Regions from separate parts of the Chryseobacterium tongliaonense genome, predicted to be linked through region 1. Evidence: riboswitches for the same ligand, from Rfam matches in the RefSeq annotation. Region 1 holds a riboswitch; each other region holds the start of a gene.
What was found. Region 1 has a riboswitch for cobalamin ahead of AB8P06_RS08415 (TonB-dependent receptor plug domain-containing protein). Riboswitches for the same ligand answer to the same signal wherever they lie in the genome.
Positions count from the first base shown of each region.

Region 1 (8,071 bases):
CAATTGGCTTTAGCCGAAACCTAATGAAAAATCCTTATTTTTGACAAGGTAAAATACAGCTCTTATATTGGCTTTTTCTTATCCTATAAAAATTAAAATGGAAAACATTATCAACATATTAAAATCCGGCGGAACCATCCTTTATCCTACAGATACCATTTGGGGAATAGGTTGTGATGCCACAAATATAGAAGCGGTTAATAAAATATTTGACATTAAAAAACGCGAGAAAAACAAATCGATGATTATTCTGGTAGAATCTGAGAAGAGGCTGCAGGATCTGGTTGATGTTCCGGAAATGGCGTGGGAAATTATTGACCTTAGTGAAAAACCGGTAACCATTGTTTATGAAAATCCAAGAGGCCTTCCTAAGGAATTACTTGCCGAAGACGGAAGCATCGGGATCAGGCTGGTGAAGAATGATTTCTGTAAAAAACTGATTACAAAACTGAATAAACCATTAGTGTCTACTTCTGCCAATTTCAGTGGAGATAAAAGTCCGCTTAAATTTTCCGATATTTCTCCTGAAATGATCAAGCTGGTAGATTATGCCGTGGAAGAAGACCGTGAGAAAGTTTCAAAATATTCCGGTTCTTCAGTGATAAAAATATGGAGTGACAACAGAATAAAAGTTCTTCGGGAATAGAAAAAAAGATTTTAATTATCTTTGCAAAATCATTTAACCATTAAGAGATAAAGAATGCTGAGCGACCCGCTTAATACACTTCATTTCTTAGTGGTTTTACATTAAATAATAAATATGTTCATCAATCTTAATCAAAATAAAAATCTAAAGCTTTTCAAAATAATCTCGGAAGTGGCAGCCCGGAATAACCAGTCGGTATACATTGTCGGCGGATATGTTCGGGACCTGTTGATGAAGAGAAAAGCTTCTACGGATATTGATTTTGTGACTGAACAAAATGGGATAGAGCTTGCCCAGAGTGTTGCTCTGGAAATTGATCCTAAATTAAAGGTTTCTGTTTTCAAAACATATGGTACGGCAATGGTCAAATACAAAGATCTGGAGCTTGAATTTGTGGGAGCAAGAAAAGAAAGCTATAATGAAAACAGCAGAAAGCCGGATGTAGAAGGCGGAACCCTTGAAGATGATCAGAAAAGAAGAGATTTTACCATCAATGCGATGGCGATTTCTTTGAATAAAGATAATTTCGGAGAACTGATTGACCCGTTTAACGGAGTTGAAGATCTGGAGAATAAGATCTTAAGAACCCCTTTAGAACCTGCTCAGACGTATTCTGATGATCCGTTGAGAATGATGAGGGCTGTTCGTTTTGCATCAACTCTGCAATTTACGATAGAAGAAAATTCGCTTGCGGCGATTAAGCAGGAAGCAGAAAGAATCAAGATTGTTTCTATGGAAAGGGTCATGGTGGAATTTAACAAGATCATGCTTTCCGAAAAGCCATCGACAGGCTTAAGACTGATGGAGGAAACCGGACTGATGAAACTGATTATTCCCGAGCTGATAGAACTGAAAGGAGTAGAGGAAGTCGAAGGCCAGACTCATAAAGATAATTTTTATCATACCCTGGAAGTGGTAGACAACATCTCGGTAAATACAGATAATCTCTGGTTGCGTTGGTCTGCATTGCTTCACGATATCGGAAAGGCTCCGACAAAAAAATTCGTTGAAGGAACGGGCTGGACTTTCCATGGGCACGAGTTTTTAGGCTCAAAAATGGTGAAATCATTATTCCAGAAACTGAAATTACCCTTGGGAAATGATATGAAGTATGTACAGAAAATGGTTAAGCTTTCATCGCGTCCCATTGCTTTGATTACCGATGATGCTTCAGACTCGGCTTTGAGAAGATTGCTATTTGATGCCGGGGAAAACCTTGAAGACCTGTTTACACTCTGTAAGGCCGATATTACCACCAAGAATGCCAGAAAGCAGGAAAAATTCATCAGAAATTTTGAATATGTTGCTGTAAAAATAAAAGAAGTTGAAGAGAAAGACCAGGTAAGAAATTTTCAGCCGCCAATTTCAGGCGAAGAAATCATGACGATGTTTGATCTTAAACCTGGCCGTGAAATCGGTATCCTTAAAGAAAAAGTGAAAGAAGCCATTCTGGAAGGTGAAATCCTTAATGATCATGAAGAAGCTAAAAAATTTGTGATCGGTGAAGCTGAAAAACTGGGCTTGAAAATCTAGATATAAATTCAAATATGAATAAAAATGAGTTCCCGAAATTAATTTGAGAACTCATTTTTTATTAGGATTGAAATGAATCCGAGCGGCTTCGAAGAAGCCGCCCGGAACACAAATGATGAAAAAATTAAAATTTTATACGCTTGATGCGCAATTCTTAGTTTTTATAGAATCCGCTTGTCCCGATTCCTGTAGTAAAAGATTTTAACAATGAACCGTTGCTGGCATTGTAAACATTTACTTTACTATCCGCTGTAAAGCTCGCATCAGAAGCATAAATTCTACCGTCAATCACGTTGAATCCGTAAAGATTTCCCGGTGTTGTAACGATCGGAGCAGAAGGAAGGGTAGAATCTACGTTCATTGAATAGATTTTGTTACCGTTATCTGAGAAATAAAATTTATTTCCATCAGCTCTTAGCTTTTGTACCTGTGGAAGTCCGGTGATTGTTGCTGTTGTAAAAGTCCCGGTCGATGGGTTGATTTTATAGATATATGAGTTGGTGTTACTGGATGCAAGTACATAAGCACTTCCGTTGTATGAAATCAGGTCTCTGATGATCCCGTTGCTTGGTAAGGTAACGGTTTTATCCACTGTATTGGTAGATGGTTTTACAATGGTAATCGTGTATCCTGTAGCTAATTCGTTATAAGGCGGAGTTGTCTCATACGTTATACCATCGGTTTGTACTACAATATTTCCGCCGGCTTCCACTACTTTTTCAGCAGATCTGTCAAAACTGATGCTCTTTACAAAAGAATTATCATTATTGTAAACATTCAGTTTCATTACGTCGAAAAAATTATTGTTGGTCACGTAATACTGGTTCCCGGAAAAAGCAATGTATCTCGGATTACTAAGATTAGCTGTTACCGTAGCTTGTTTCTTAAAAGAATAACGGTTGACAATGTCAATTTTATTCGGAACATTGGAAACAAGATAAGCGTTGTCTCCGTTAAAACCTATGGTTTGTAAGACATTACCCAATATTTCATTGCTGTTATTTCTGGCGTAGATTTTATTGTCAAGAGTTCCCAAATCATTACTGATAAAAGAAACCTCTGACGTAGGTGTTGAAAATCCACCTTCATTTACGATAAATATTCCGTTTTCATAGGTTCCTTTCGAATCTATAACGTAGTCGTTATTGTCGTCACTACAGGCGACATTAAAAAGTAAAGCCGAAGCAAATACAAGAGATAAAATTTTTCTCATTTTCATTACTATATTTATTTTAAAAATTGATATTCAGATTGATACTGTAATTTCTTTTGGGCATTGGATAATAAGCCACTGTCTTATAAACCTGGTCAAAAATATTATTGACCTTGATTCCTACAGTATAATTCTTAAGAATTGTTGCAGACAATCCGGCATTCATTACAAAATACGGATCCAGGGCATCGCTTCTTTTTTCATTGGTATCGGTATAGGTAAGTCCGTTAAACATTCCCTGCACGTATAATCTCATAAAATCATACTGATAATCGATATTTCCAAAGAATTTGTGATAAGGGACATACATCAGCTGTTTTTGGAGTTCAAGATTGGTAGATCGGGTATAAGAATACCCTACATTGGCCTTTAAACTATGCTTCCCAAACTTTTTATAATATTCTATCTGGGATTCCAATCCATAAGATTCCACTTCATAGGTATTGGTTGCCTGGTAATATCCTGAAGAAGAAGGTAGCCAGGTGATCATATCACGGATTTTCATGTAATACGGAGTTACCGAAAGTTTGATGTCAGCAACTTTAAACTGACTTCTCAGTTCAAACTGATAAGAAGTTTCCGGTCTTAAATTAACATTTCCTCCCGATTGCCAGTACAGGTCATTAAAAGATGGGAAACGGAAATTTCTTGATACATTCAGATCAACCGTATACCATTTTAAAGCATTCCATGCTCCTGAAAAAGAAAATAACAGGGGCGAACTGATATCCTCAACAAAATCTTTTTTTACACCACCTTCAAAACGTAAATCTTTCGTAGCAAAATAACGTACCAATCCGGAAACAGAGCCCACATTTCTGCTTACATCTCCAATTCCTGACTGATAGCCTTCTCCTTTATTCACCTGAAATTCAGTGATGAGGTTGATATTCCATTTTGGACTTAAAAAATAATTGAAGTCATTTTTTAAAATATAATTTTTTCCTGTCCCGCCGCTCGTTTTGGGTTCATTGATATTTCCGTAATACTGAAAGTTTTCTTCCGTATAGGCAGCTTTAAATGAATTCCTGAATTTTGAGTTATTCCAGTCCCAGGAAATCAGACTGCGTATATTCTGGGTTTCATATTTTGTTCTTGTCTGGCTGTCGAAAAAAACAGGGTAATGTTGATTTCCGTTAAAAAACTCTGAAATCCATGAAATTTGCTGATGTGGGGCAATTTTATAAGCAGCTGCAAAATTGAAATTCGTATTTGAATACTTTCCGTTACGGTTGATATAATTCTGTGATTCCTTTACCTCATAATCATTTTCACTGATTGCATGATTCCCCGAAAATTTAAAGCTCAGCTTATCATTGCTGTATGAAGCTCTTGCAAAATTATTATAAGTATTAAATGACGCAGCCTCTGAAAATAAAGAAGCATGAAACCCGCTGTTAAAATCCAGATTATTGTTTAAATGAATGCTTCCCCCAATTGCTCCGCTTCCGTAAATAACACTTCCGCCACCTGCTTTTATATCAAGCTGGTCATAACCGAACAACGGGATATTATTAACATCGCCTTGACCAAGAAAGTTTGAATTAATATTGATCCCGTTCCAGACAAAAGCGGTCTGTTGTGCCGTCGTTCCTCTGAAAGAAGGGGAAGATACGGCTCCACGCCCGTTTTCCTTAATATAAACGCTGGTTTGGAAACGTAAAAGCTCTGAAAGGTTGGTAGAGTTTTTCTCAACATCCTGAGGAGTGATGGTTGTAACCTTATGAAAAAGTTTAACCTTGTTCATCTGGTTGTCAAAAATATAGACCGTATCAATGGTCTTCTCCTGTCCGAAACAAAGAAAATAACTGTATGACGATAAAAAAAGTACTAAAGATCTTTTCATTACTATTTTACTTTTCCTCCGAAAGCAATATATTTTTTAAATTTTAATTCTGGCAGGTCTCCTGACTTTCACTTTTCCATACCTTCCCGTTTTCACAGTGGTTTATTATGGAAGTTTTTATTGTGATCTACAGTTGCGGGGACAGTTTGGGAGTCACACCCAATTCCCTTTTCATTTCAATAGATTGAAAACCAAAATTTTTGCAAATATAAGTTTTTAAAAAGAATAGACAATTTTATTTGTAAAATGGCAAAAAAGCTGAAAAGCAAAAATCAAACTTGCTCTTCATCCTTATCGATGATTACAGAAAAGTAGCGTCAAAATAAAACGGAAGCAGATCTTTAATGGCGTGTACTTTGACTACTTCATCATTCATGCTTGAAAAATAAAGATCAATATTTTCATTTTGCTTGGTCTCATATTCCATTAAGCTTTGTCTGCAGGCTCCACAAGGCGGGATTGGCGGATTTTTTTTATGAAATTCTCTTGGGCCTCCCACTACGAAGATCTTTTTGATTTTCTGATCCGGAAAATTAGCAGCCACCCAGAATAAAGTTGTTCTCTCAGCACAAAGTCCTGATGGGAAAGCAGCATTCTCCTGATTGTTTCCGGAAAATATTTCTCCGTTTTCCAAAAGAACAGAGCAGCCCACCAAAAATTGGGAATAAGGAGCGTATGCATTTTCCCTGGCTTGTTTGGCCCTGTCGAGAAGTTTTTTCTCAATATCGCTTAATTCACTGCTATTTTTAAAATATTCGTAATCGATCTGTATGTCTTTTTTCATATATTGTGAAACTAAAAAAGGGGGATAAAATTAGTTCTTTTTAATAACGTGGACAACTCTATTTATCCTTCATAATTTTAATTTCAAAATTCAATTCGGAAATGTTATATACTTCAATAAAATTCAGAAATGTTGAACTGAAAAACAGATGGGTAATGTCCCCGATGTGCATGTATTCATGTGAAAACGGAATAGCAAATGATTTCCATTTTGTGCATTACGGAAGCAGATCACAGGGCGGAACCGGTTTAATTATGGTGGAAGCAACAGGCGTGGAGCCCCGCGGAAGAATTACCAATCACTGTATGGGAATATGGAATGATGAGCAGGCAGATAAACTTCAGGGAATTGTTGAATTTATCCATTCAAATTCAGAAAGTAAAATAGGGATCCAACTGGCTCATGCCGGAAGGAAAGGTTCTACATGGAATAATATCCAGATTCCGGTTGAAGAAGGATGGGAGACAGTAGCGCCAAGCCCGATTCCTTATCACCCTACAGAAAGGATTCCTCATGTGCTGACTGTTGAAGAAATTAAAAATCAGGTACAAAACTTTAAAGAAGCAGCAAAACGGGCGGTTAAAGCAGGTTTTGATGTGATTGAAATTCATGGAGCGCATGGTTACCTGGTTCATCAGTTTTTATCACCTTTATCCAACATCAGGACTGATGAATACGGCGGAAGCTTTGAAAACAGAATCAGGTTTTTACTGGAAATTGTGGATGCGGTGAATGAAGAGCTTAATGAAAATGTAGCCTTATTCGTAAGGATCTCAGGAACGGAATATGCAGAAAACGGCTGGAGTATTGAAGATAGTGTAGCATTGGCAAAAGAGCTGAAAAAACATGCGGTTGATTTGGTGGATGTTTCCAGTGGCGGAAATATACATGGAGCAAAAATCCCTGTTTTTGACGGTTATCAGGTTCCTTTTTCTTCAGAAGTAAGGAATGGAGCAGATGTAAAAACCGGAGCAGTAGGATTGATTACAAAAATTGGACAGGCTGAAGAAATTCTGCAAAAAGGTGATGCCGATCTGATATTTATAGCCAGAGAGATTTTAAGAAACCCGTATATTGCGGTACAGGGCTCATTTGAAATGAAAGAAGACTGTTTTTTTCCACATCAGTATTTAAGAGCGAAAATTTCTTCTTAATTTTATCAGCCTGATTTAAATAAAAAATAAAAGAAATGAAGATCGAAGACTTTATGTTGCCGTGCCCAAGCAAAAAATTCTTAGGAATAGAATGCTTTGGCTGTGGTGCTCAAAGAGCGATTGTAATGGTATTTGAAGGAAGGTTTTCCGAAGCGTTCCACATGTTTCCTGCAGTGTATACCTTATTGCTTTTTTTATTTACGGTAGGACTCAACTTTATTGACAGAAAAAGAAATTATGGAAATGTAATTATTTTTTTAGCCGTTATTAATTCGGTTATAATGGTAATTGCTTACTTTTACAAACATTTTTTTATCTATATATAATTAATAAACATTAAAATCATAAACTATGAATCAACAAAAATTGCCCAATGCTACAGCTGTGCTTGTTTTGGGAATCGTATCGATTATCGGATGTTGCTGTTACGGGATCGTAGGAATTATTACAGGGATTATAGGATTATCCCTTTACAAAAAAGATAATGCCTTATATCAGCAAAATCCTGATCTTTATTCAGATTACAGCAATTTAAGTACCGGTAGAATATTGTGTATCATCGGTATTATTCTGAGCTCATTAAACCTTTTGGCTAATATCGTAATGATTGCAATGTTCGGTTGGGAAGGGATGTCAGATCCTCAGATGATCCAGGAAAGGATGAGAGAAATTATGGGACAGTAATTCAACGTACTATAAAAAACAGAAAGACCGCATATTGCGGTCTTTTTTTGTGAAAGGTCAAACTTATTTAACATAATTTACAGAGTAAAAACAGGATATTGTTCGTAAATTGAAGAATATAACTTAAAAATATTCATCTTATGAAAGCAGTACGTTTTTTCGGGCACAAAGATGTTCGTGTTGTGAATGATATGGAAGTACCAAAACCATC
Region 1 is NZ_JBGFFD010000003.1:203,442-211,512, reverse strand. It holds gene AB8P06_RS08430 (L-threonylcarbamoyladenylate synthase) at 98-646, shown strand; gene AB8P06_RS08425 (CCA tRNA nucleotidyltransferase) at 761-2,179, shown strand; gene AB8P06_RS08420 (DUF5074 domain-containing protein) at 2,334-3,392, opposite strand; gene AB8P06_RS08415 (TonB-dependent receptor plug domain-containing protein) at 3,412-5,238, opposite strand; cobalamin riboswitch at 5,273-5,449, opposite strand; gene AB8P06_RS08410 (cytidine deaminase) at 5,540-6,022, opposite strand; gene namA (NADPH dehydrogenase NamA) at 6,124-7,176, shown strand; gene AB8P06_RS08400 (DUF2752 domain-containing protein) at 7,212-7,502, shown strand; gene AB8P06_RS08395 (CCC motif membrane protein) at 7,528-7,860, shown strand; gene AB8P06_RS08390 (NAD(P)-dependent alcohol dehydrogenase) at 8,001-8,071, shown strand, end outside.

Region 2 (8,071 bases), on a different contig from region 1:
AATAAAACGTATGGTTTTTGCAGTGCTTCCTGTAAGAATGAATTCAACAAAAATCCTGAAAAGTATGCCCAGAAATAAAAAGGAAAATAAAAACGTAAAAAGCAAGATTATCATTCCCATTGCTGTGATTGCATTGATCTTTTTAGGAATAGGGTTCGGAATGAGCTATTTTAAAAAGAACCTTTATACAGTAATGAAGGTTCCGGATTTTAAGCTGACTGATCAGAATAATAAAAAAATTACGAATAACGATATGCTTGGAAAAGTATATCTTGTGGAGTTTTTCTTCAGCAAATGTCCTACCATCTGCCCGATTATGAACAGTAATATGAGAGCAATTGAAGATGAAATCAATGATCCCGGATTTGGAATCATTTCCATAAGCATCGATCCTTTGAACGATACTCCCGAAGTTTTAAAGCAGCATGCTAAAAGGGTAGGCGTAAAATCTCCGAACTGGCATTTCCTTACCGGAGACAGGGATTATATCGGAAACCTTGCAGATCAGTTCAATATCTATGTGGGTGATGAAAACGACGAAGGTGAAAGTCTGAATCACAGCGGAATGATCGCACTGGTAGATCAGGAAGGGAACATCCGTTGCAGATATAATAAAGACAATATGCCGATTCTGTATTACTCAGGACTCAATTATGAAGATCCAGAAGGCAAGACAACAAATCTTACCGGAAAATACCATCCCGATCGGGAAAAGCTGATTGAAGATATTAAGAAATTATTGAATAAGTAAGAAGCAGAGATTTCAGCCAATTCGTTGACAACCTTTAGCTTCCTTTCAAAAAATGTTAAACCATAAATACAAAACATTATGAAGATTATGAAAATAGCTGCACTAACTGCAGTTTTTGCGGCACAGTTTGCTTTTGCACAATTTAAGCAGACCCCGTTGCCTTATGCGTACAATGCTTTAGAAGGCTCTATCGATGCGCAGACGATGGAAATCCATTACACAAAACATGCTGCAGGCTATGTAACCAACCTGAATAAAGCCATTGCCGGAAGTCCGCAGGAAAAGGAAAGCTTATTTCAGATTCTTTCCAAAGTTTCTGCATTAAGCCCGGCCATCAGGAATAATGCCGGCGGGCACTATAATCACGAGCTTTTCTGGACGATGCTTACACCTGAAAAAAATACCCAGCCATCAGCAAAACTATTGAAAGCGATTAATGAAACTTTCGGAAGTATGGAGGCTTTTAAAGAGAAAATGAGTAAAGCCGGAGCAGACCGTTTCGGTTCGGGATGGGCATGGCTATCTGTAGATAAAAACGGAAAATTATTCGTCTCTTCTACTCCAAATCGGGATAATCCACTGATGGATGTTGTTGAAGAAAAAGGAACTCCGATCTTAGGAATCGATGTCTGGGAGCATGCTTATTATCTGAAATATCAGAATAAAAGAGCCGATTATCTTACGGCAATCTGGAATGTGATGAACTGGAAATCAGTAAGCCAAAGATATGAAGATGCTTTAAACAAAAAATAATTCATGAACTTAATTTGCAGCATATTCCTTACTTTTTATATCGTGGTCAGGCCTCTGATCCCCATTATGGAGTATGCTGCAGATTATGATTATATCGCAAACGTTCTGTGTATCAATAAAAGCAGGCCCGAGCTTCATTGTAACGGAAAATGTTACCTGAGCAAAGAGCTTGCAAAGACCAATGATACCGAATCTTCCCCTTTAAACAAAATAAAAAATTCAGGACAGAAAATTCTTGATATTTACATCCTTCCTGAAATCACGGAAATTCAGAATACGGGAAACCTTTCGTTTTTAAATTTCATTTTTACCTACAAAACAGATTACTCATTTCTGTTCCTGAAACACATTTTCAGGCCTCCGGTTTTTTAAGAAACTATCATTTGATCTTGCCTTTTATGGTTAAAGAAAACTGAATGTATTACCGTTCAGAAAGCATTTCTATTGCACAAATTCAAAATGTATTCAACATAAAAAATCAACAATGAAAATTTATAAACTTTTATCGCTATTCCTTATTACCACTACTTTACTGGCACTTTCATCATGCCGGAATAGCGATGATGAAGATCCACAAAATGTTTCTTCAGGAAACCTTCAGATAAAATTTGAAAACGGTTTTAATAACCTTGGAGATATTGTTTTAAATCAGACGGTACAAACTTCTTCCGATGGCCAGAAACATCAGTTCTCAGCATTAAAATATGTGATCAGCAATATCAGCCTGATTGATGAAAACGGGAATGAATTTAAATACAATGATAATAATCCGGATAAAGGGGCTTTTATCATAGACCAGGCAGACGCCGTTGCAGGAATTGTATACCTGAATTTAAATGAAATTCCTAAAAACAATTACAAAAAAATAAAATTCGGATTGGGAATCAGTCAAAATGCTTATTTGCTGGGGCAGAACGGGCAGGCTGAATTCTGGAACAAAGCAAAAGCCAAAGGGATGTCGTGGTCATGGGCTGCCGGCTATGTTTTTGTAAAGCTCGAAGGAAAATACGGAACATCTTCAGCCGACACGGAATTCATGAACCACACCGGAAATATGGGAAATGTTTCAGCCAATAATACGCCTGATCTGTACAGGGAAATTACATTGGATCTGCCTACAACAGCAAGAGTAACGGGAACTGTCACTCCTTCAATCCATATTCTGGCAGATTTAAACCAATATTTAAGCGGAGAAACTTCACTTGCATTATCTGCAGCAAATGATATGATGATGGGCTCGAGCCCGCACTTGGTCAATGTGACGAATAACCTTACCAAAATGTTTAAAGTAGACCATGTTCACAATGACTAAGATCAGGATATTATTGAACTTAATATGGAGTTTTGCTGTGCTTTTAAATTTCATATCATGTTCGGATGAGGTAATTGAGCCTTTGGAAAAAGATGAAGCGTACCTACTTCAGTTTCCTTTTTATTTTCCCGGAATGAGTGCTGATTTGTCTGGAAATCCGGTAACGAAGAATGGTGTGGAGCTGGGACGGAAATTATTTTATGAAGGCAGACTTTCACGGAACAATACCATTTCATGCGGTTTCTGCCATATTCAGGAAAATGCGTTTACCCATCACGGGCATACGGTGAGCCATGGTGTGGATGACAGAGTAGGCATCAGAAATGCACCACCGATTCAGAATATGGCATTTTTAAAACGGTATATGTGGGACGGTGTGATTCATAATTTGAATGAGCAGCCGATTATTCCGATTACAGACGTGAATGAAATGGATAGCTCGATGCCGGAAGTCATTTCCAAGCTAAGCCCAGATGCTCAATATAAAAAGCTCTTCAAAGCGGCTTACGGAGACGAAAATATAACAGGTGAAAGAGTTTTAAAGGCTTTATCACAATTTATGATTACCATGATCTCCGCAGATTCAAAGTATGACCGCTACAAACAGGGGAAAGAAGCCCTGACTTCACAGGAATCTCAGGGAATGGCTTTATTCCAGCAAAAGTGTGCTTCATGTCACAGCGGGGAATTATTCACTGATGAAAGCTTCAGGAATACAGGAATGTACTACAATACCCAGTTTAAAGATGCCGGCCGCTACAGAGTGACTCTTGATCAGAATGACTGGATGAAATTCAGGGTGCCGAGCCTGAGAAATGTAGAATATACAGCACCATATATGCATGATGGCAGGTTTTACAGCTTGGATGCGGTACTTAATTTTTATTCGGATCAAGTAGAGAATTATGCAAATCTCGATCCTTTGCTTAAACAAAACGGGCATCTGGGAATTCCGATGAACAGCCAGGAAAAACAGTTTGTCATTGCTTTCCTGAAAACACTATCGGATAAAAGTTTTATTACCAATCCAAAATTCTCGGAATAAATGATAAAAGACATGAAAAATATAATTTTTACATTATTCACTTTGCTGTTATTCAATATGGGTAAAGCTAATATGATCAAAGACAGCATTGAAATTCAGAATCATGATTTCAGTCCCGTTTTATTATTTAATGACGAATGTGATGCGTGCGGTTGTGCCGCAGGAAACGGTTCGTCCGGATTTGAGTCTTTACTGAACCCTCAGTTTATAGGGATCAAGTATTTCGCCCAGCATTATAAAGCTAAAGAAAACCTGTTTGTAAAAGATTTAACACAGGATCAGTACTTCAATACCATTCAGTTGTGGGGGAAAATTCCGGTAACCAAGAAGCTGAGCGTTTATACAAGCCTGCCGTTTCATTTTCATGAGAAAAAAACAATGCAGGGTGATATCAGAATCAGCGGGGTCGGGGATTTAAACCTGATGGGAATTTACCAGTTATTGAATTCCAAAGATTCGTTTCATCAGCTAAATGGTGGCTTCGGGCTCAAAGTTCCGTTAGGGAAATTTGACGAAAAGGGAATCACCGGACTCAACCCGAGTTTCCAGTTGGGAACCGGAAGCTGGGATTATCAGATGGTTTTAAATTATAAATACCAGAAAAATAAAATAGCTCTGCTTTTCAATATGGATTACACTCTTAAAACGGAAAATAAGAAAAACTACCGGTTTGGAAATCAATGGAATTATGCTGCGACCGGATTTTACCAACTGTATAAAACGGATAATATCATTTTTTCAGGTAAAACCGGAATGCAGGGTGAAGTTTATGACCGGAATAAACAGTTTGACGAAGCCTTACCGAATACAACCGGTAGTGCGCTCTATGGAAAGCTGGGCTTTGAAGCAGTTTATAAAAAATGGAGCCTGGGAAGTGAAATAATGCTTCCTGTCTATACTCAACTGGCCGGTGGAGATATTGAAGCCAAATCCCGGTTTTCTGTTTTTATCAATTTTGGAATTTAATATTTAAAAAAATCTGAATTTATGTAACGCAAAGTTTTATTTGGAAGATGGTAAGCTTATCAATGTGCTTAACCCAACAACTTGTAATTGATTAATCTTTGCTCAACTAAGAATATTCAATTGTAAAAATGAAACTTTGCGTTAATAAATTACATGCTTTATTACAAAATACATCGTTTATTCGTCTGAAAATCATTTTGTTGCCAGATCTATTTGTTTATGTCGGGAATTTTCTATCTTTGCCGCAATCTGGTGAGCCATAAAAAGCGCTTAAAAGGGAATCCGGTGAAAATCCGGAACAGACCCGCTGCTGTAAGCTCCACACCAAAGTTTTTGAAGAATATATCCACTGTTTTTTAATGGGAAGGATTTCAGAAACGGAGTAAGTCAGAAGACCTGCCAGAAGATATAACGTTTGACGCTTTCGTGGAATAAAGCTTAGGACAATAATGATTCTGTGCAGCTATAACTGTGCCTTATCATTGTTTTTCTTATATCCATTAGCGTTATCATTATTCCAATGAGCTAATGGTGACAAATTATACTTTACGATACCATAAAACTTTTATCACAGTGTTTGTGGTAATAGCACAACTCTTTTGCTCCCAGTCGAAAGACACAATCAGGGAACAGATGATCATTCCTGTGAGCATTCAGAAAAAGAATTTTAAAGAGATTCTTCCGGCTCAGGTTTTATCAGGTGAGCAGCTGGAAAGGCTCAACAGCCAGTCTGTGGCAGATGCTTTGCGTTATTTTGCGGGAATTCAGATCAAAGATTATGGCGGAATCGGAGGCTTGAAAACCGTGAATGTCCGGAGTATGGGAAGTCAGCATGTAGGTGTTTTTTATGACGGAATCCAGATCGGAAATGCACAAAACGGAGTGGTGGATCTGGGAAGATATTCCCTTGATGACCTTGAGGAAATCTCTTTATATAACGGACAGAAAAGTGAGATTTTCCAGCCGGCTAAAGATTTCGGGTCTTCAGGTTCCATTTATTTACAGCCTAAAGTTCCCGGTTTTAAAGGAAACAGGAAAACCAATCTGGTACTGAAATTTAAAAACTCTTCAATTGATCTATTTAATCCTTCATTTCGTTTAGAGCAGAAAATTTCTGAGAAAATCTCAGCGAGTTTCAGTTCTGAATTTTTGCAGAGTGACGGTATTTACAAATTCAGGTATAAAAAGAAATACCCTGATGGTGAAATAGCCAATGACACCATTGCCAAAAGGTTTGATTCCGATATTACTTCAAAACGCTTTGAAACCAGTATCCACGGTGAGATGAAAGACGGAAGCTGGACCGTAAGAGGATACGGATACCTGTCTGACCGTGGAATTCCCGCAGCGATTGTCAATAACCGTTTTGGAGGAAGAGGGCAGCGGCTGAGGGACAATTCTTATTTTGCTCAGGGAAGCATCCGGAAAAAGCTTTTCCCAAAATTCGAGACCCAGCTTAAAGCTAAATTTGCCTACGATTATACGTTCTATGCAGATACTCTTTCTACGGAAACCGCTTACCCTGCGCGGAATACATACATCCAGAGAGAAGCTTATGTTTCTTCATCCAATCTGTATTCCATTACTTCCGATTGGGATGTCAGTGTGAGCGTAGATTTTCAGTACAATAATCTCGATGCAGACCTTACTAATTTCTCTTATCCTACCCGATATACTTCACTTGTCGCTTTTGCAACCACGTATCAATGGAACCGTCTTAAATTTTTAGGAAGTGTTTTAGGAACTTTTGTTCATGAAAATGTAGAAAAAAATTCAAAATCTCCTGATAAAACAGAATGGACCCCGTCAGCATTTTTATCCTATCAGCCATTTGATTCCAGGGATCTTACCATAAGGGCTTTTTACAAAAGAATATTCCGAATGCCTACTTTCAATGACCTGTATTACACCGTAATCGGAAATGTGGCACTTAAACCTGAATTTACCAATCAGTATAACCTGGGATTTACTTATGAAAAAACATTTAAAAGCCCAATTTTTAAAGGGATTTATGCCAAAATAGACGGCTATTTCAATAAGGTGGAAAATAAAATCATTGCTGCACCTACCGGAAACCTGTTCCGTTGGATGATGCTGAACCTTGGAAGCGTAGAAATCCTCGGAACAGATGTTCATGTGCAGACTCAGATAGATTTTGGAAAAGTAATCCTGAGGCCACAGTTGAACTATACCTATCAGCGTGCGAGGGATTTTTCAGACAGGAGTGAATCCTATTTCGGGGATCAGATTCCATATACACCATGGCACAGCGGGAATTTCACAATGATGGCAGATTATAAAGACTGGAGCTTCAATTATAGTTTTGTGTATGTCGGGGAGCGGTATGACGGGCAGCAGAATAATATACAGTATAATTATATCCAGCCCTGGTATACCCACGATTTATCGGTTCAGAAAAAAATCAAATGGAACTCCCACGAATTTAAAGCCAGCCTTGAAGTCAATAATATTTTCAACCAATATTATGATGTGGTCCTGAACTATCCCATGCCCGGCAGAACCTTTAAACTCATTGTAAGCTTTACCCTATGAAAACAATAAATATCAGTCTTTTCGCCTGTCTCCTTATTTTTCTGTACTCCTGCAGAACAGACGAATACATTACCCGTGAAGAAAAGGAAGAAGGTCTTGCACAGCCTGAAAATACAGCAATCAAAGGCTTTTACCTTTTGAATGAAGGAAATATGGGGAGCAATAAATGTACCCTGGATTTCTTCGATTACACCACCGGAACCTATCACCGGAATATCTATGCGGAAATCAACCCGAATGTGGTCAAGGAGCTGGGTGATGTGGGAAATGATATTCGGATTTACGGAAGTAAGCTGTATGCCGTGATAAATGTCTCCAATAAAATAGAAGTGATGGATGCCAAAACAGCAAAACGGATTAAAACCATCCCGTTACAAAACTGCAGGTATCTTACCTTCAAAGACGGAAAAGTATATGCCAGCAGCTATGCCGGGCCCGTAGTTTTAGATCCCAACGCACCGATCGGAAAAGTCGTGGAGATCGATACCGTTTCCCTATCCATAGAGCGGGAAGCTACCGTTGGGTATCAGCCGGAAGAAATGGAAATTATAGGAAATAAATTGTTTGTAGCCAATTCAGGCGGATATAAATTTCCCAATTATGACAGAACGGTTTCAGTAGTAGACCTGAATACTTTTACAGAGACCAAAAAGATCGATGTTGCCATCAACCTCCATCATATTAAAAAAGA
Region 2 is NZ_JBGFFD010000001.1:673,429-681,499, forward strand. It holds gene AB8P06_RS03125 (YHS domain-containing protein) at 1-78, shown strand, start outside; gene AB8P06_RS03130 (SCO family protein) at 11-751, shown strand; gene AB8P06_RS03135 (superoxide dismutase) at 830-1,504, shown strand; gene AB8P06_RS03140 (hypothetical protein) at 1,508-1,876, shown strand; gene AB8P06_RS03145 (MbnP family protein) at 1,989-2,816, shown strand; gene AB8P06_RS03150 (cytochrome-c peroxidase) at 2,809-3,861, shown strand; gene AB8P06_RS03155 (transporter) at 3,874-4,827, shown strand; cobalamin riboswitch at 5,061-5,245, shown strand; gene AB8P06_RS03160 (TonB-dependent receptor plug domain-containing protein) at 5,401-7,380, shown strand; gene AB8P06_RS03165 (YncE family protein) at 7,377-8,071, shown strand, end outside.
Region 2: linked by a shared signal. The riboswitch ahead of AB8P06_RS03160 (TonB-dependent receptor plug domain-containing protein) and the one ahead of AB8P06_RS08415 (TonB-dependent receptor plug domain-containing protein) in region 1 are both predicted to bind cobalamin.

Region 3 (8,071 bases), 100 kb from region 1:
CGTTAAGATAAATTGCAGCGCGTCATAATTCGTTTTTGGCGAATTTCTATGTACAAACTTATTAATGATCTCGTTGCTTCTGATACGTAAAATATCTTCGACATTGGATTCATCAATATCTTTTAAAATTAATCGTTCGGTTTCCAGTTTCATATTCCAAATTTAGTAAAAGCTGAGTCATTCAAAAAATTATTCATATTCTTTATTTTCAAATCATCCTATTCTCAAATTAACTCATTTCCAAATTATCACATGATCATATTCACTTTTTCTCACTAAATTTGCAGTGTGTATATAAATAAAGAAGATTTAAACGAATTAGAGTTTCCGCAATTGCTCGCGGAAATTTCTCCTTTTGCGTATTCTCCGAAAACAAGAGAAAAAATCCTTCAACTTCGTCCGATGGAAATTGACGAAGCAGAACTTTCATTGAAAAAAACTTCGGAATATTTATCGAGTTTTGAAAGTTCAAATGCTATTCCGTTTGATGAGTATGAAGATATTGAGTCTGAGCTTAAGCTGATGCTGATTGAGAATTACCGTCTTGAAAACAATGCTTTCATCAAAATAAAAACGCTTACGGAACAGATAGGAAAACTTCAGAAGTTCTTCCCTACGATGCCGGAAACTTTCCCTAATTTAATGGAAGACGTTTCCGTACTGGAATTCAAAAAAGAGATTATTGATAAAGTTGATAAGGTTTTTAACCGTTTTGGTGAGGTAAAAAGTGAAGCTTCCCCGGTTCTTAAAACTTTAAGATCTGAGATCCAGATTGCAAAAAAAGCGATTCAGGAAAATTTCAACCGGGCCTTATTCAACTACGGTCAAAGTGATTTTCTGGATGACATCCGCGAAAGTATTATTGAAGATCAAAGGGTTTTAGCGGTAAAATCCGGATTCAAAAAAAGAGTTCCGGGAAGAGTGCTGGGACTTTCAAAAACCGGTTCTATTACCTACATCCAGCCGGACAGTGTTGTAAAGCATTATTTCAAGCTTCGGGAAAATGAAGAGGAAGAGAAAAAGGAGATTGATAAGATCCTGAGAAAACTGACTGCTGAACTGGCAGAATTCCAACCTCAGCTCTGGAGATACCAGATTTACATTTTTGATCTTGATTTAACGAGAGCCAAAGCTAAGTTTTCAGAAATGATCAATGGAGTTCTTCCCAAGATCAACCGTCATAAAACACTGCGATTAAGAGATGCATTCCATCCGCTATTGTGGTTGAGAAATAAAGCGGAAAACAAAACGATTTTCCCACAAACCCTTTCTTTAACGGAACACAACAGAATCATCTGTATTTCCGGACCGAATGCGGGCGGAAAATCCATTACCCTGAAAACGGTAGGATTATTACAGCTGATGATTCAGAGTGGCATTCTGGTGCCGGTGCATCCAAAGTCCGAAATGTTTTTCTTTGACAAGATCATGACGGATATCGGGGATAACCAGTCTATTGAAAACCATCTTTCGACGTATTCGTCAAGGCTGAAAAAAATGTCGGGAATCATCCGTGAATCTGATGCCAATACGCTTTTGCTGATTGATGAGTTCGGGACAGGTTCCGATCCTGAATTAGGTGGAGCATTGGCAGAAAGTTTCCTTGAGTTTTTCTACGATAAGAAGAGTTTTGCAATCATTACAACGCATTACACCAATATAAAACTGGTTGTGGAGCAGCTTCCGAATGCAGAAAATGCGGCCATGCTGTTTAATGAAGAAACCCTGGAGCCGATGTATAAACTGGAAGTCGGACAGGCCGGAAGCTCATTTACATTTGAGGTTGCTGAAAAGAATAAAATCCCGAGGTTTATTATTCATTCTGCCAAGAAAAAAGTAGAACATGACATTGTAAATCTTGATAAAACGATTGTCAAGCTTCAACAGGAAAAATTTGAGGTTGAAAAACTGAAATCCGATCTTGCAGAAAGAAAAGAATCTGTGGAAGATAAACGTGATAATCTGCAAAAACTGAATGACCAGCTTCAGCAGAAACTTTTTAATTTTCAAAAGCTTTATGAGGAAGAGCACCGTAAACTTCAGTTTGGAAATAAAATCGAAACTTTTATCGACAGCTATGTAAAGGGAAAATCAAGGAAGGATGTTGTAAAGGATTTTGTGAAAATTCTGGAACAGGAGAAATTCAGGAAAATCGGGGCTGATAAAGATGAAACCAAGCGCCTCCAGGTTGTCAAAAGAAAAATAACCCAGCAGCTGAAAAAAGAGGAAGTCATTGAAAAAATTACGGAAACCAACGAAAAGATAGAGGAAAAACGTAAAAGTGACCGTGCTGTCTGGATGAAAATAGGACAAAGGGTTCGCATTACCGGAAGCACCAGTGTAGGAACGATCGAGAAAATTTCACGAAACAAGGTCATTGTGAATTACGGAACTTTTAAAACAACTATTGATGCTGAAGAGCTGGAAAGAATTTAATTTATATATTTGAGCTGTTAAAAAATTTTCATGATGATTTCTTTAAGCAAAGCATTTTACCTATCCGTTTTCAGTGTGTTTTCTTTAGCATTTGTAAAAGGGCAGAATAAAGTTCCTTTTGGAGTTGTAAAGGCGGAAGAAGGCTATGCAATGGTGCGTGTTCCCAAGGATAACTACAGAAAAATTGTAGACAAAATCCGCATGCGCAGAGGAGATGTTTTTGTTTATGTAAAACCGGCTCCGGGAGAAACCGAGTGGATCTGGATAAAATATCCTGAAAAATCTGAAGTGGAAAAACCGTTTGTAAGATATGACAGTCTTAATAAAGAAGGAATGGTCAACAAAGAGCGTATTGCTTTTATTGATCAGCTTCCTCAATACACTCCTTCCAAATCTAAGAACGGACGATCACTGATTTTCACAGATAATAACAATCCGAAAATTCCGGCCGCACAAAGAAGTAAAGTGATCATCGATATTTATCCTTCCAATGCAAGCTACCGCAAACAGGAAAAGGATGCCAACGGAAAAATCCTTACGATAGATAAAATAAAGCCCTGGGGAATCGGAAATGAGCTTCCTGAAGGAATGACGGAAATCAAATCCATCAGAGTACAGCAACCGGGAAGAGGCTCTGTTTTTGTAAGAGAAGCGATAAAAAATATGTTTCAGCCGACCATGGACTTCAATAATATCGGAGTTACTTCCATTGATGATGATCATATCTTTCTATATATGATTAATGGTAGCGGTGAAAACAGATATACAACATTCTGGACAATAAAGGAAGGAAGGGTAATCAGCCAGATTATTTATAAAAATCCGGAATAATCCGTCAAATTCCTTATTTTTGTCACCGAAAAAGTTTTTAATACTTATTCATCACAGGAACTGGTTCTGTTTAAGTACAGATTAAAAGGGAATCGTGTGAAAATCACGAACTGTCGCGCAACTGTAAGTAACGAAAATTCTTTATTAAAAATCCACTGTACCGAAGTATGGGAAGGGAATAAGGAAGTTACAAGTCAGGAGACCTGCCTGTTTCTATAAACAAGAAACTTTCGCGATTTGAAGTTTATTGATCTGATGGATTGTTTCAGGAATCTCGAATGTTCCTGTCATCTTCCGTTTGTTCCAATATATTTCATTTCGTATTAATTTAATAATGAAATATGACTACAGAAGAAAAAATCCAAGCATCTGAAACCCGGATTTTCAAAGCGGTTTTCCCGAACACTACCAATCACTACGATACTCTTTTCGGAGGTACAGCAATGCAATTAATGGATGAAGTAGCTTTTATTACCGCAACCCGTTTTGCAAGAAAAAGAGTGGTAACTGTGAGCAGTGACAAAATCGATTTTAAAAAACCTATTCCGGCCGGGACTATTATAGAATTAATCGGAAAGGTAGCTCATGTGGGAACTACAAGTATGAAGGTAAATGTTGAAATTTATACCGAGCAGATGTATTCTTATGAAAGAGAGCGTGCTATTGTAGGTGATTTTACTTTTGTGGCGATTGATGAATTCAAGAAACCAATTCAGATACTATAAATTGTGAAGTTTCGGGCGGCCTGTGGCCGCCCGAAACCTATTTTATCTTTTAGTCCTCACAATAATCTGGGATATTATCTCAATAGTATTACCTCGAAGCGCCTTTGTCCGACTTCAAGAATCACCGGTTCAAAAATCTTAGTTTATCCCTGCGATAAATAAATCATCTCAAAACCTTCTCTGTTTCCAGACTTCTGTCTAATAACAGCTGAAAAGCTTCACCCATTTCATCCGAAGCTCTTGTGATCGCATTTTCCAGCATATTCCTGATCTGTTTTTCTGTAACTCCGGCCTCAGTCCAACTTTTTCCTGAAGTGTGGGAATTTAAAATAAAGGGCATAATCCGGTCTATGGCACACGCGAAAATAGCATCGGGTGTTTTTTCTTCCTCAAATTCCAGCCAGAGATTAAAAAACTCTGTGCTTAAAGGCTCATCCAATATCCCGAAAATATTCTGAGCTGAAATTTTTTCCCTTTCAAACTTCCCGATCATGGCTTTTTCATCAAACAGAAAGGTATCGCCTGCTTCTATTTCTACAAGATCATGAATAGAAAGCATCCTTATTACTCTTAATAAATCAATATCTGCCCTGTTTTTAGCGTAAGGATAAAGGATTTGGGCCAGAATAACAATCTGCCAGGAATGTTCGGCAGTATTCTCCCGTCGTGAATCATCTGCATTATAATTTCTTCTCTGTACATTTTTTAAAGCATCAACTGCTAAAATAAAATCGATTTCCTTTTGAATTTTCATCTTACAAAAATAGGAATAGTGATCCGAATTGTAAATTTTTCGGCTTTTATTTTAGATTAATTTTATAAACTCCAAAATTCGATTAAAATTTATTAACCTGATTATCAATTATTTAAACATACTTATATAAAAATTTCACTACTTTGTATTGCATATTACCATTTTATTTACATATCTTTGTAATGTAAAATTAGAATACGCTCATCTAGCTAGGGGCACAATTCTAAAAATATAACTAATTAAAAAACTTAATTGAGATGAATACTGAAAATACCAAAGCGCAAATGCGAAAAGGAATTCTGGAATTCTGTATTTTAAGTCTCATCAATCATCGCGAAATGTATGTTTCCGACCTTATAGATGAACTGAAAAAAGGAAAACTGGACGTTGTGGAAGGCACACTCTACCCTCTTTTAACAAGATTAAAAAACGGCGAGTTCCTTTCTTACAGATGGGAAGAATCTACAGGAGGACCACCCAGAAAATATTACCAAATAACAGAAAAAGGCAAGTTATTTTTGGACGAACTTCTAAATACCTGGAAAGAACTGACAGATTCTGTAAATCAAATCACTCAACAAAATTAAAAACAAAGCTATGAACAAGACACTCTCAATAGGACTCGCAGGTTTTTCTTTTACGATAGAAGAACACGCATACATAAAGCTCAGCGATTATCTTAATGCACTGAGAAGCTCTTTAGATGCTTCGGAAGCTGACGAGGTAATGCATGACATAGAAATAAGAATGGTTGAAATTTTCAGAGATTCTTTAGGAAAACGTGAAGTAGTAAACGACTCTGATGTAGAAAGAGTAATTGCTCAGATCGGAAGCCCTGAAAAAATTGAAGAACAGGAAGAAGCTTACTATTCTGAAAAAAATTCTAAAAAAACATTTACTTCAGGAACTGAATATACTGATAAAAAACAGTTGTTCCGTGACCCTGAAAGACAAAAAATAGCCGGTGTTTGTGCTGGGCTTGCCCACTACGTAGGAATGGATATTACTGCAATGAGAGCAATCTGGCTGGGAGTTTTCATCCTTGGAATATTTACAGCAGCAATTTCTTCTTCATTAATTGCACTGCTTTACATCATTCTTTGGATCGTACTTCCTAAAGCAGAAACCGCAGCAGATTTTTTGAAAATGAAGGGAAAGCCTATGAACTTCGATAATCTGAAAAATGAATCCAACAAACTGGTTCAGTTTGCCAACGAATCTACACAGAGAGTCGGAGAAATGTATAACGAAAGCAAACCTTACATCAACAATGCCGGGAGCGGAATCTGGAATATAGTAAGATATGTTTTAGGCGGAATATTCGGATTAATGTCTTTTTCCTGCTTAATCGGTGTATTTGTGATCTTCGGATTTATGGGAAATAATGACTTCCCGCCGATCAGCGAAATGAACTTCTATTTTGATAATGAAGGGATGAAATACATCATCATGGCAATGATTGTTCTGGGAAGTTTGATTCCTGCCATGTTGTTCGCCTTATTAAGCATCAAATTGATTTCACCAAAGACCAAATTAAGAAATACGGGTTGGGTTTTAGGAGCATTGGTTCTTGGCTTGATCGCAGTATCCATTTATTTCGGAGTAAGCATGGCGAAAAAAGATATGTTCTTAAAAGGCCATAAGGAAGATACGGAAGAGATTTCTATCAATACGGCATCAGACAGTGTTTATGTTGATCTTAAACAAATCGTTATCCCACAGAATTTCACAGGCTATGAAGACGATCTTTATTCAGACAAAGTATCAGTTTTCGAAAAAGATTGGATCCATGTTGACGTAACAAGAAAAGCTGATATAAAAACACCTTATCTGATTATTAAAAAAGAAGCAAAAGGGTATAACATTCCGCTTAACGTAAATGTTCCTGTAGATGTCATCAATAATAAGATCATTCTTCCTAATTATATCAAATATCCTTACGAGCACCGTTTCAGAGATTACAGTATCGATTATGAATTGGTAGTTCCTCAGAACACAATAGTAATCCCTGTAAAAAAAGACGGAATTGATTTAAACGGAGATTTAAACGGAGACGGAATTAATGATGATGACCAAGATGATGATGACGAAAACGGAACTATAAGAATTGAAAAGAATAAAATTTCTGTAAACGGTTCTACCTTCGAATACAATTCCAATGATAAAGACAGTGTGATCATCAACGGAAAAAAGGTTCCTGCGAACAAAGCTGAGAAAATCATTGATTCAACAACATCAAAAATCAAAAAAATGAATGGTGATGTAGATATCAAAGTGAATGACGGTAAGAATGAAATTTCCATAAAAACTAAATAATAAACTGCAGAGAGTGGCAGAAGGTGTGAATGGATGGCAACAGTTTGAAATTCACACTCTTCTTCTCTCAAGCAGATTAAAAAAACAATAATATTTAGTTTTTTATATTAAAAATTTATCATACCTTCGTAGAGTAATTAAAATACAACCAAATCAATAAAAACACCTCAACCATGGTACAAATAGCATTAGAGATTGTAATGAAAATCGTAGATTTAATCAGCGGTTTGTTTTAAGAGCGATAATATTTCAATATATTTGTAAAGTATAACCTGTTTTTTGGTTATACTTTTTTTGTTTAATAAACTGTATATGAAAAAACTAATCGGCAAACTGATGCTAAAACTGATGGGTTGGAAAGTCGTTCTTCAGGGCGATGTCAACAATCTGAACAGATGTATTCTTGTGGTAGCTCCGCACACTCACAATATGGAATATATTCTGGGTAATTTTGCTTATTGGTCTTTAGAAAAACCGTTAAAGGTAATTATTAAAGATGCTCACACCAAAGCCTGGTATGGTGGTGCTGTAAAAGGTCTTGGCGGAATCGGGATAGACAGAAGCCAGAAAAATGATCTGGTGAATTTTGTTGCCAATGAATTTGCTAAAGAAGATTTCAGCTTGGTAATTACCCCTGAAGGTACCAGAAGCTGGGTTCCGAAATGGAGAAAAGGATTTTATCATATGGCTTTGGCCGCAAAAGTACCTATTGTTCTGGCAGCCGGAGATTTCAAAAGGAAAATCGTTTACCTGGGCTATACCATTCCTTATGAAAGAATCGCTTCCGTACCCTTTTCTGAAATAATGGAAGAAATACAGAATTATTACATCAAAAACGATATTGTTCCAAAAGTCCCGGCCAACTGGAATCCGAATATTATGGGACAGGGAAATGAATCAGAAGTTAGGAGTTAGGAGTTAGGAGTTAGCGAAATTACTGATCAATTATTATTCATCACTCATCAATTATAATTTTATTATTTATCATTTAAAATATGAAAGGTCAAAC
Region 3 is NZ_JBGFFD010000003.1:99,792-107,862, forward strand. It holds gene AB8P06_RS07920 (GNAT family N-acetyltransferase) at 1-153, opposite strand, end outside; gene AB8P06_RS07925 (endonuclease MutS2) at 289-2,436, shown strand; gene AB8P06_RS07930 (hypothetical protein) at 2,467-3,267, shown strand; cobalamin riboswitch at 3,312-3,492, shown strand; gene AB8P06_RS07935 (acyl-CoA thioesterase) at 3,609-3,992, shown strand; gene AB8P06_RS07940 (HD domain-containing protein) at 4,156-4,746, opposite strand; gene AB8P06_RS07945 (PadR family transcriptional regulator) at 5,004-5,333, shown strand; gene AB8P06_RS07950 (PspC domain-containing protein) at 5,344-7,062, shown strand; gene AB8P06_RS07955 (1-acyl-sn-glycerol-3-phosphate acyltransferase) at 7,375-7,977, shown strand; gene AB8P06_RS07960 (PaaI family thioesterase) at 8,058-8,071, shown strand, end outside.
Region 3: linked by a shared signal. The riboswitch ahead of AB8P06_RS07935 (acyl-CoA thioesterase) and the one ahead of AB8P06_RS08415 (TonB-dependent receptor plug domain-containing protein) in region 1 are both predicted to bind cobalamin.